DNA from 2 places in the Streptomyces sp. NPDC020379 genome. Region 1 is predicted to be linked to the other one. Evidence: riboswitches for the same ligand, from Rfam matches in the RefSeq annotation. Region 1 holds a riboswitch; the other holds the start of a gene.
The links. Region 1 has a riboswitch for glycine ahead of gcvT (glycine cleavage system aminomethyltransferase GcvT). Riboswitches for the same ligand answer to the same signal wherever they lie in the genome.

Region 1 (5,315 bases):
GTACACGTGCAGACTGGTGCAGTTGGTACCGGTGGAGCGGAAGGTCACAAAAGAGGGCCCGTACGCAGGAGCGACGTCCCTTGGAGCGGGAGTCTTCAACGGGGCTGCGATCACCCGCCAGCCCTGGCCGGGAATGGATGCGCAACCGTGATATGACCAGTCGGCTTCCGTTATCCGAACGCCGGGGGTCAGTGAGCGGTCGACTGTCTGCCGGACGGCAACTCGTGCCGCCTGCAAGCATATTGGGGCCGGCGCGGAACGGAACCCGGTCAGTACGCCTGCGGCGCCGCGCCCGGCTGCCGGCCCTGGGCAGTGCCGCCGGGATAGCCGACCGGCGGATAGCCGTAACCCCCGCCAGGGGCACCGCCATGTGCGTCACGGTCGAAGAAGGGACGGGCGTTGGCCCTCATCCACATCGCGACCGGGTCGTGCTCGTCCGACATCGCCACCGTGGACACCGGCAGCCCCTCGGGCACCGCGCCGACCGACTGACGCATCATCGACCGCACCGACTCCACGGCGGCCTGCGAGCTGTCGTACAGATCGAGGCCGATGGCGAGATAGGGGGCGCCCAGCGCGGGCTGCACCCAGGCGCGGCGCAGCGCCCGCACCGCGGGGGTGCGGTGGGCGTTCTGCCCGAGCAGGGCGTAGAACTGCGGGAGCTCCAGGGACGGCTCGCAGAGCCGCAGCGGCCCGGCGGGCAGCCGGTCGAGTCCGGTCGCGATCCGCCGCAGGTCCAGCCAGGGCACGCCGACGCCGCCGCCGGGGGCGTGCGGGTTGAGCCACAGGCCCCAGCGGTCGGGGTAGAGCGAGCCCGCGACGGCGCGGCCCGGGACGACGGCGTGGGCGCGGTTCCAGCCACTGGCGGCGAGCTCCTGGGCGGAGGTGACGCACGGGGCGTAGCCGAGGCCGTCGATCTCCATGTTGCCGTACTGCGCGTCGGGCGAGCCCGCCTGGCCGTGCCAGAGCAGCATCCAGACACTGCCCTCGGCCAGGGCCTGGAGCAGCGCCTCGTAGGTGTCGTACCGACCGGGCGCCACTTGGCGCAGCATCTGCTCCACGCCGCTCTCCGCGCCCGCGCTCACCTGGGTCCGCCTCTTCTCTCGGCCGTCTCCCGGCCGCCCACTTTGGTGCCCCGGGGCGCGGCAGCGCCCCCGGTCCGGTCATCCAACCAGCTTACGAGCCCGCGGCGGCGGGCACGGGAGGAGTCACAGGTCACGGTCGTAGAACGGGCGGACCCGAGCCGACATCCAGTCACCGACCGGGTCCCGCGCGACGTCGAGGAAGACGAGCTGCACGGGCCAGGCCACGGGCGCCGTGCCGAGCGCCCGGCCGAGGGCGTCCAGGACGGCGGCGCGGCTGCCGGGGTCGGGCAGGTCGAGCTCGACGCCGATGAAGAGCGCGGGGTCGCCGCCCTCGACGCTGGCCAGCGTCCGGCGCGCGGTCCGCACGACCTTGGCGGCCGCGAACTCCAGCCCGGCGGCGGCGAGGAAGGCGGTGGGCTCGTCCTGCCAGTCCGGCTCGAAGAGCCGCACCCGGCCACCGGTGGCGTCGCCGTCGAGGGCCGTGCGGCCGGCCCGGCAGAGCTCGGCGACGGCGGGCGGCGGGAGCGGCGCCCCGACGGCGCCGTCGGGGTTGACCGCGATGCCGACCTGCGGGGGCAGGCCGCGGGCGAATTCGACGGCGGGCGCCACGGTGAAGGACATCCGGTCGCCGACGACGCGCAGGAACTCCGCCTCGGAGCTGAACACCGGTACGTAGGCGGCGCCGTCCAGCTCCAGGGTGGGGATGTCGAGGTCGGGGCTGTCGGGCCCGCCACCGTTCGGCAGCGGCACCCACAGGTGACTGCGGCCGAGCACCTCGACGATGCGGGCACCGGCGCCGGGCACGCCCAGGGAGGCGGCGAGCACCGCTTCGAGTTCATTGGCGGGCCAGCCCTCGGGGAGGCCGCCAAGGGGGGCACCGGCCGGGGCCGTGGGCCGACCGTACTGCTCGGGGATGCTCATCTCGTCCAACTCGCCCAACGCCGTCCAACCACCGTATCGACAAAGCCGCAACCGAACCCTAACGGCTGCACCCCCGTCCGCTCCCGCCGGCTGCCGGAATCGGCACCGATGTCCCAGGTCAGGACGGATCGGGGGATGAATCAAGAGATGATTCCTCCCCCACCGGGAACGACGCTCGCAGCGGGCATCGGGTTGCACGGGACCACCACCCGCCACACGGCAGCACCCGTCAGCCGAACGCGAGCCGGCCGAGCCCGTCGGCGGTGCGCCGGGACAGCAGCACCACCGACGCCGCACCGCGCGGCACCTCCCCCGCGGCGGCGCCGGCGAGCAGCCGGCCCATCGCCCGCCGGTGCCTGCGGAACGCGTACGCCGAGACCCCCCGGCCGCGCGCCCACTGGCCCACCAGCGCCGTCCTCGCGTCGACGTCCAGTACCACCAGGTGCGCCCCGGCCCCGCGCCGCCGCGCGGCGCGCGCGGCCCACCGCCGCACCCAGCTCCGCTCCCCGCAGTCGTGCACGACGACGCTCGCCCCGGACCGCAACGCCCGCCGCAGCGCGGCGTAGTGGAGGACCCGCACGGCCGGCCGGTAGACGCCGTACGGCAGGCGGCGTGGCACGCACCGCTCCAGCCGCTCGCGGATGTCCTGCGAATCGACGCACCACACGACCTCGCCCGCGCCGTCCAGGGCGGGCACCACCCGACGTATCAGCGTGGACTTCCCGCTGCCGGGCAGCCCGGAGACGATCACCAGATGCCCGGCCGGATAGCGCAGCTCCACGCGCGCCGGGCCGCCGCGCAGGTCGACGACGCCCGACGGCGGCCCGAGCGCCTCCGGTTCGCGTGGCGCGGGCTCCGCCCGCCCCGCCTCCGTGCTTCGCGTCCGCACCCGATCGCCCTCCCCCGTCCCCGGCCTGCCCCGTCCTCATGAAACGTAAAGAAAAGGTAATCCAATTGAGAGGCCGGTGGGCAGTTCCTCACGCGCCGGTCCGTGCAATGATGTGCGCGCCAACTGCGTACCCAACTGCATACCGGCCGCTCGAATCCACGCGGGAGAGTTCCAGCCATTGAGCTGGGCGCCGAAGGAGCAAGTTCCTCCCTTGAATCTCTCAGGCCCCGTACCGCGTGGGTGAGGCAGATCTGAAAAGCGGGCCGCACGACGCGGCCCCACCCAAGGTGCAAGCCGAGGACGCGCTCGTCGCCGACCGCTCCCGGTGAACCTCTCAGGTTCCGATGACAGATGGGGAGGACGTCCTCACTGCCATGCCTGGGAGCCCACACATGACTGATGCCCCTCGCCGAACGTCCCTCGACGCGCTGCACCGCGCGCTGGGCGCCACGATGACCGATTTCGCCGGCTGGGACATGCCCCTGCGCTACGGCAGCGAGCGCGACGAGCACCTCGCGGTGCGCACCCGCGCCGGTCTCTTCGACCTCTCCCACATGGGCGAGATCACCCTCACCGGCCCGGGGGCGGGCCGGGCGCTCGACCACGCGCTGGTCGGCAACCTCTCCGCGCTGGCCGTCGGCCGCGCCCGCTACACCATGATCTGCGACGCCGGGGGCGGCATCCTGGACGACCTGATCGTCTACCGCCTCGGCGACGAGGAGTACATGGTCGTCGCCAACGCCTCCAACGCCCAGGTGGTGCTGGACGCCCTGACCGAGCGCGCGGCCGGTTTCGAGGCGGAGGTCCGGGACGACCGCGAGAACTACGCGCTGCTCGCGGTCCAGGGCCCCGAGTCCCCCGGCATCCTGAAGTCCCTGACGGACGCCGACCTCGACGGCCTCAAGTACTACGCGGGCCTGCCGGGCACCGTGGCGGGCGTGCCCGTGCTGATCGCCCGCACCGGCTACACCGGCGAGGACGGCTTCGAGCTCTTCGTCGCCCCGGCCGACGCCGAGAAGCTCTGGCAGGCGCTGACCGACGCGGGCGCCGGGGCGGGCCTCGTGCCGTGCGGCCTCTCCTGCCGCGACACGCTGCGGCTGGAGGCGGGCATGCCGCTCTACGGGCACGAGCTGACGACGGCCACCACGCCCTTCGACGCGGGCCTGGGCCGGGTCGTGAAGTTCGACAAGGAGGGCGACTTCGTGGGCCGCGAGGCGCTCGTGGCCGCCGCCGAGCGCGCGGAGAGCGACCCGCCGCGCAAGCTGGTCGGCCTGATCGCGACGGGCCGGCGGGTGCCGCGCGCCGGATATCCGGTCGTCTCCGGCGGCCAGATCATCGGCGAGGTCACCTCCGGTGCTCCCTCGCCCACGCTCGGCAAGCCGATCGCCATCGCGTATGTCGACGCCGCCCACTCCGCACCCGGTACAAATGACGTATCCGTGGACATTCGCGGCAGCCATGAGCCGTACGAGGTCGTCGCTCTGCCCTTCTACAAGCGGCAGCGCTGATCCCTTCTCATCTCACCTGTCAATACCCGTTGCACAAGCACCCTCGCGCATCCAGGAGAATCTAGCCATGAGCAACCCCCAGCAGCTGCGCTTCAGCAAGGAGCACGAGTGGCTGTCGGCCGTCGACGCGGACGGCGTGGCCACGGTCGGCATCACCGAGTTCGCCGCGAACTCGCTCGGTGACGTCGTCTTCGCCCAGCTCCCGGCGGTCGGTGACACGGTCACCGCGGGTGAGTCCTGTGGCGAGCTGGAGTCGACCAAGTCGGTCAGCGACCTGTTCTCCCCGGTGACCGGCGAGGTCACCGAGGCCAACCAGGACGTCGTGGACGACCCCGCGCTGGTGAACTCCGCCCCCTTCACGGGCGGCTGGCTGTTCAAGGTGAAGATCACGGACGAGCCGGCGGACCTCCTCTCCGCCGATGAGTACACGGCCTTCACCGCAGGCTGAACCCGCCCCTCCTCCCGCCCAGGAAGTCCAGGAAGAACTCATGTCGCTTCTGAACAGCTCCCTCCATGAGCTCGACCCCGACGTCGCCGCCGCTGTCGACGCCGAACTCCACCGCCAGCAGTCCACCCTCGAGATGATCGCGTCGGAGAACTTCGCTCCGGTCGCCGTCATGGAGGCCCAGGGCTCGGTCCTCACCAACAAGTACGCCGAGGGCTACCCGGGCCGCCGCTACTACGGTGGCTGCGAGCACGTCGACGTCGTCGAGCAGATCGCCATCGACCGGATCAAGGCGCTCTTCGGCGCCGAGCACGCGAACGTCCAGCCGCACTCCGGCGCGCAGGCGAACGCGGCCGCGATGTTCGCGCTGCTCAACCCCGGCGACACCATCCTGGGTCTGAACCTCGCCCACGGCGGGCACCTGACCCACGGCATGAAGATCAACTTCTCCGGCAAGCTCTACAACG
Region 2 (5,315 bases), on a different contig from region 1:
CTACGATCCTGCACCTGGACATGGACGCCTTCTACGCCTCGGCGGAGCAGGCGGCCAAGCCGAGCCTGCGCGGAAAGCCCGTGGTGGTCGGCGGGATCGGCCCGCGCGGTGTGGTCGCCACCGCTTCGTACGAGGCGCGGGTCTTCGGTGTCCACTCCGCGATGGCCACCGCCCAGGCGCGCCGGCTGTGTCCCAACGCCGCTTATCTCACCCCGCGGTTCACGCTCTACCGCGAGGTGAGCGAGGTGGTGATGGGGCTGCTGGGCGAGCTCTCGCCGCTGGTGGAGCCGCTCAGCCTCGACGAGGCGTTCGTGGATCTCGAAGCGGGCGGCGTCGAGCCCTCCGTGTCCGTGGTCCGGGCCGTCGGGGAGCGACTGCGGCGGGACATCCGCGCGGCGACGGGCCTGAGCGGCTCGGTGGGCCTCGCCGGGTCCAAGATGCTCGCCAAGATCGCCTCGGAGCAGGCCAAGCCCGACGGTCTGTTCCTCATCGAGCCGGGCAGCGAGGCCGGGCTGCTGGGCCCCATGTCCGTCCGCGCGATTCCCGGGGTGGGCCCCGCCACCGCCGAGACGCTGCGCCGGGCGGGCATCACGACGGTCGCGGAGACCGGTGAGGCGGGCGAGGCGGAGCTGGTGCGGCTGCTGGGCAAGGCCCACGGCGCGGGGCTGTACGCGCTGGCCACCGGCCATGACGACCGGCCCGTCGTCGCCGAGCGGGACGCCAAGTCGGTGTCGGTGGAGGACACCTTCGAGGAGGATCTGACCGACCGCGTCCGGGTGCAGCTGGAGCTCGCCCGCCTCGCCGAGCGGTGCGTCACGCGGCTGCGGGCGGCCGGGCGCTCGGGGCGCACGGTCGTGATCAAGGTGCGGCGCTACGACTTCTCCACCCTGACCCGCTCGGAGACGCTGCGCGGGCCGACCGACGACCTCGGCGTGGTGCGGGAGGCGGCGGGGCGGCTGCTGGAGGGCGTGGACACGACGGCGGGTGTGCGGCTCCTGGGCGTGGGCGTCACGGGCCTCGCCGACTACACCCAGGAGGATCTCTTCGCCCAGGCCGCGAGCGAGGCGGCGGCCGCCGCCGAAGCGGCCGCGGCGGAGATCCACCAGGCCGAGGCCGAGGGGGAGGGGCCCGACGAGGTCCCGGAGGCCGCCGAGGCGCGGCCGCGCCGCTGGCTGCCGGGTCTGGACGTCCGGCACGCGGAGTACGGGGCGGGCTGGATCCAGGGCAGCGGCGTCGGGCGCGTCACCGTACGGTTCGAACAGCCCTGGTCCGGGCCTGGGAGAGTGCGCACGTTCGCCGTCGACGACCCCGCGCTGGAGCCGGCGGAGCCCCTGCCGCTCATCCGGACCGGGGATCAGCCGCCCGAGCCGCCGGAGCCGTTGACGGAGCCGTTGACCGTGCCGAGCCCCTCACCGGCCCGCTCACCCGGTCCGGATCCGGCATCCCCGGCGTCCCCGGTGGGAGGGGAGCCCGCCGTGGGGAGCGCGAGTCCGTAGTGGTGGTAGAGCTGGAGCTCCTGCTCGGGGGAGAGGTGCCTGCCGACCCCGAAGTCCGGGGCGTCCTTGATCAGGGCGCGTTCGTAGGGGACGCGCAGGGTGTCGTCCACGACCTCGCTGGGCTCCAGCGGCACGAAGGCGTCCCGGCTGAACAGCCCGGTCCGTACGGCCGCCCACTCGGGCTCGCCCGTCTCGTCGTCGAGGTACACCTCGTCCACGGTGCCGATCTTCGCGCCGTCACGGTCGAACGCCTTGCGGCCGATGAGACTGCGTGGATCGATATCGGTCTGCACCGTTCCTCCGATGGTTCGCGCTGCCCCCGACCGCCTCGGCAACCCCCCAAGACCCTCCCGACAACAACGAAAAGGCACAAAGCGGGAACCGGCCACTCGAGGGATCCCCTCCTACCCGCGCTGGTAGGCTGGCCAGTGGCCGCAGACCCCGTGCGGGAGAGTCCTCCGAGAGCCCAGCCGGGCATCGACGGGGGCGCCGAAGGAGCAAATCCTCCCCGGAATCTCTCAGGCACACGTACCGCACGGACGAGGTCACTCTGGAAAGCAGGGCGGGCCCCGGTCAGGCACGACGCCGAAGCCCGTCCTCACCGACGGTGAAAGCCGGGTCCCCGCGGCCCGGTGAAGCTCTCAGGTTGAGATGACAGAGGGGGAGGCCGTCCGGGTACCCGCGCCGTGGTACCCCTCGCAGGTCGCAAAGACCAGGAGGCCTCCGCAGATGACAGCCCACCGCATCTCCCTTTCCGACCTGGAGCGTGGCACGCCCTTCGAGCGGCGCCATATAGGGCCCGACAGCGCGGCCCAGGCCAAGATGCTCGCCCAGGTCGGATTCGGCTCCCTCGACGAACTCACCGACGCCGCCGTGCCGGACGTGATCAAGGCCACCGAGGCGTCGGCGCTGCCCGAGGCACGCGGCGAGGCCGAGGTCCTCGCCGAGCTGCGTACGCTCGCCGACCGCAACCAGGTGCTCGCCCCGATGATCGGGCTCGGCTACTACGGCACCTTCACCCCGCCGGTGATCCTGCGCAACGTCATGGAGAACCCGGCCTGGTACACCGCCTACACCCCTTACCAGCCGGAGATCTCCCAGGGCCGGCTGGAGGCGCTCCTCAACTTCCAGACCGTCGTCGCCGACCTCACCGGCCTGCCCACCTCCGGGGCCTCCCTGCTCGACGAGGGCACCGCCGCCGCCGAGGCCATGGCGCTCTCCCGCCGCGTCGGCAAGGTCAAGCAGGGCGTCTTCCTCGTCGACGCCGACACCCTGCCGCAGACCGTCGCCGTCATCCGGACCCGCGCCGAACCGACCGGCGTCGAGGTCGTCGTCGCCGACCTCTCGGAGGGCATCCCGGCCGAGGCCGCCGAGCGCGGCGTCTTCGGCGTGCTGCTCCAGTACCCCGGTGCCTCCGGTGCCGTACGCGACCTGCGACCGGTCATCGAGCGCGCCCACGAGCTCGGCGCGATCGTCACCGTCGCCGCCGACCTGCTCGCCCTGACCCTGCTCACCTCGCCGGGCGCGCTCGGCGCGGACATCGCGGTCGGCACGACCCAGCGCTTCGGCGTGCCCATGGGCTTCGGCGGCCCGCACGCCGGATTCATGGCCGTGCGCGAGCAGTTCGCCCGCAGCCTCCCCGGCCGCCTCGTCGGCGTCTCCGTCGACGCCGACGGCAACAAGGCGTACCGCCTGGCCCTCCAGACGCGTGAGCAGCACATCCGCCGCGAGAAGGCCACCAGCAACATCTGCACCGCACAGGTGCTGCTCGCCGTCATAGCCGGCATGTACGCCGTCTACCACGGCCCGGACGGCCTCGCCGCGATCGCCCGGCGCACGCACCGCTACGCCACGCTGCTCGCGGCGGGGCTGCGGGCCGGTGGCGTCGAGGTCGCGCACGGTTCGTACTTCGACACCCTGACCGTGCGGGTCCCCGGCCGTGCCGCCGAGGTCGTCGCCGGTGCCGTCGAGGGCGGCGTCAACCTCCGCCTGATCGACGCGGATCACGTCGGGATCGCGTGCGACGAGACCACCACCCGCGAGCTGGTGGCCTCCGTGTGGTCGGCGTTCGGGGTGGACGCCGACATCGAGGCGCTGGACGCCGCCACGCCGGACGCGCTCCCCGAGGCCCTGCTGCGCACCGACGACTTCCTCACCCACCCCGTCTTCCACGAGCACCGCTCCGAGACCGCGATGCTGCGCTACCTGCGCCGCCTCGCCGACCGGGACTACGCCCTGGACCGCGGCATGATCCCGCTCGGTTCCTGCACCATGAAGCTCAACGCCACCACCGAGATGGAGTCGGTGACCTGGCCCGAGTTCGCCGCGCTGCACCCCTTCGCGCCGGTCGGGCAGGCCGCGGGCTATCTGACCCTGATCACGGAGCTGGAGGAGCGCCTCGCCGAGGTCACCGGCTACGACAAGGTCTCCATCCAGCCGAACGCCGGCTCCCAGGGCGAGCTCGCGGGCCTGCTGGCCGTTCGCGCGTACCACCGCGCGAACGGCGACGAGCAGCGCACCGTCTGCCTCATCCCGTCCTCCGCGCACGGCACCAACGCCGCCAGCGCCGTGATGGCCGGGATGAAGGTCGTCGTCGTCAAGACCGGCGAGGACGGCGAGGTGGACGCGGACGACCTGCGCGCGAAGATAGAGCAGTACGGTCACGAGCTGGCCGTCCTGATGGTCACCTACCCCTCCACGCACGGGGTGTTCGAGGAGCACATCAGCGAGATCTGCGCGCTGGTGCACGACGCGGGCGGCCAGGTCTACGTGGACGGGGCGAACCTCAACGCCCTGGTCGGGGTGGCCAAGCCGGGCCGCTTCGGCGGCGACGTCTCGCACCTGAACCTGCACAAGACGTTCTGCATCCCGCACGGTGGCGGCGGTCCGGGCGTCGGACCGGTCGCCGTGCGCGCCCACCTGGCGCCGTATCTCCCCAACCACCCGCTCCAGCCCGCCGCGGGCCCGGCCACCGGCGTCGGCCCGATCTCGGCCGCCCCGTGGGGCTCCGCGGGCATCCTGCCGATCTCCTGGGCGTACGTCCGGCTGATGGGCGGCGCGGGCCTCAAGCGCGCCACGCAGGTCGCGGTGCTCGGTGCCAACTACATCGCCAAGCGGCTGGAGCCGCACTACCCCGTGCTCTACACCGGTCCGAACGGGCTGGTGGCGCACGAGTGCATCGTGGACCTGCGGCCGCTGACGAAGGCGACCGGAGTGAGCGTCGACGACGTCGCCAAGCGACTGATCGACTACGGCTTCCACGCGCCCACCATGTCGTTCCCGGTCGCGGGCACCCTGATGATCGAGCCGACGGAGAGCGAGGACCTCGCCGAGCTGGATCGTTTCTGCGATGCGATGATCGCCATCCGCGCCGAGATCGAGAAGGTCGGCTCCGGTGAGTGGGAGAAGGACGACAACCCGCTGCGCAACGCCCCGCACACCGCCGCCTCGGTGACCGGCGCGTGGGAGCACCCGTACAGCCGCGAGGAGGCCGCCTACCCGGCCGGGGCGTCCGCCGACAAGTACTGGCCGCCGGTGCGCCGCGTCGACGGTGCGTACGGCGACCGCAACCTCGTCTGCTCCTGCCCTCCGCTGGAGGAGTACGAGAACTGAGCCCGCTCGGGACCCTGGCGCACGCCCGGGTCCCCTGAGGCCGGACGCGAGTCGGGGCCGGTTCGGCGGAATCCGCCGGGCCGGCCCCTGTCTGTGCGTGGTGCGTATACGTACGGTGCGGGTCTTTCCGTACCTCGTGTGCGGTAGTGCCTCTCAGGCAGCGGTCACCACGTGACCGCTGCCCAGCGGCCGGTGCGGGGCGATGAT

Region 2: linked by a shared signal. The riboswitch ahead of gcvP (aminomethyl-transferring glycine dehydrogenase) and the one ahead of gcvT (glycine cleavage system aminomethyltransferase GcvT) in region 1 are both predicted to bind glycine.

What each region holds. Positions count from the first base shown of each region.
Region 1 covers NZ_JBIRVR010000009.1:38,467-43,781, reverse strand. Annotated here, with positions in the region: gene ACH427_RS14360 (enhanced serine sensitivity protein SseB C-terminal domain-containing protein) at 270-1,052, opposite strand; gene ACH427_RS14355 (enhanced serine sensitivity protein SseB) at 1,209-2,006, opposite strand; gene ACH427_RS14350 (AAA family ATPase) at 2,236-2,895, opposite strand; glycine riboswitch at 3,047-3,140, shown strand; gene gcvT (glycine cleavage system aminomethyltransferase GcvT) at 3,288-4,403, shown strand; gene gcvH (glycine cleavage system protein GcvH) at 4,471-4,851, shown strand; gene glyA (serine hydroxymethyltransferase) at 4,892-5,315, shown strand, end outside.
Region 2 covers NZ_JBIRVR010000030.1:63,811-69,125, reverse strand. Annotated here, with positions in the region: partial or broken gene ACH427_RS29345 (DNA polymerase IV) at 1-1,346, shown strand, start outside; gene ACH427_RS29340 (PRC-barrel domain-containing protein) at 1,355-1,801, opposite strand; glycine riboswitch at 1,933-2,040, shown strand; gene gcvP (aminomethyl-transferring glycine dehydrogenase) at 2,226-5,108, shown strand; gene ACH427_RS29330 (DUF5999 family protein) at 5,262-5,315, opposite strand, start outside.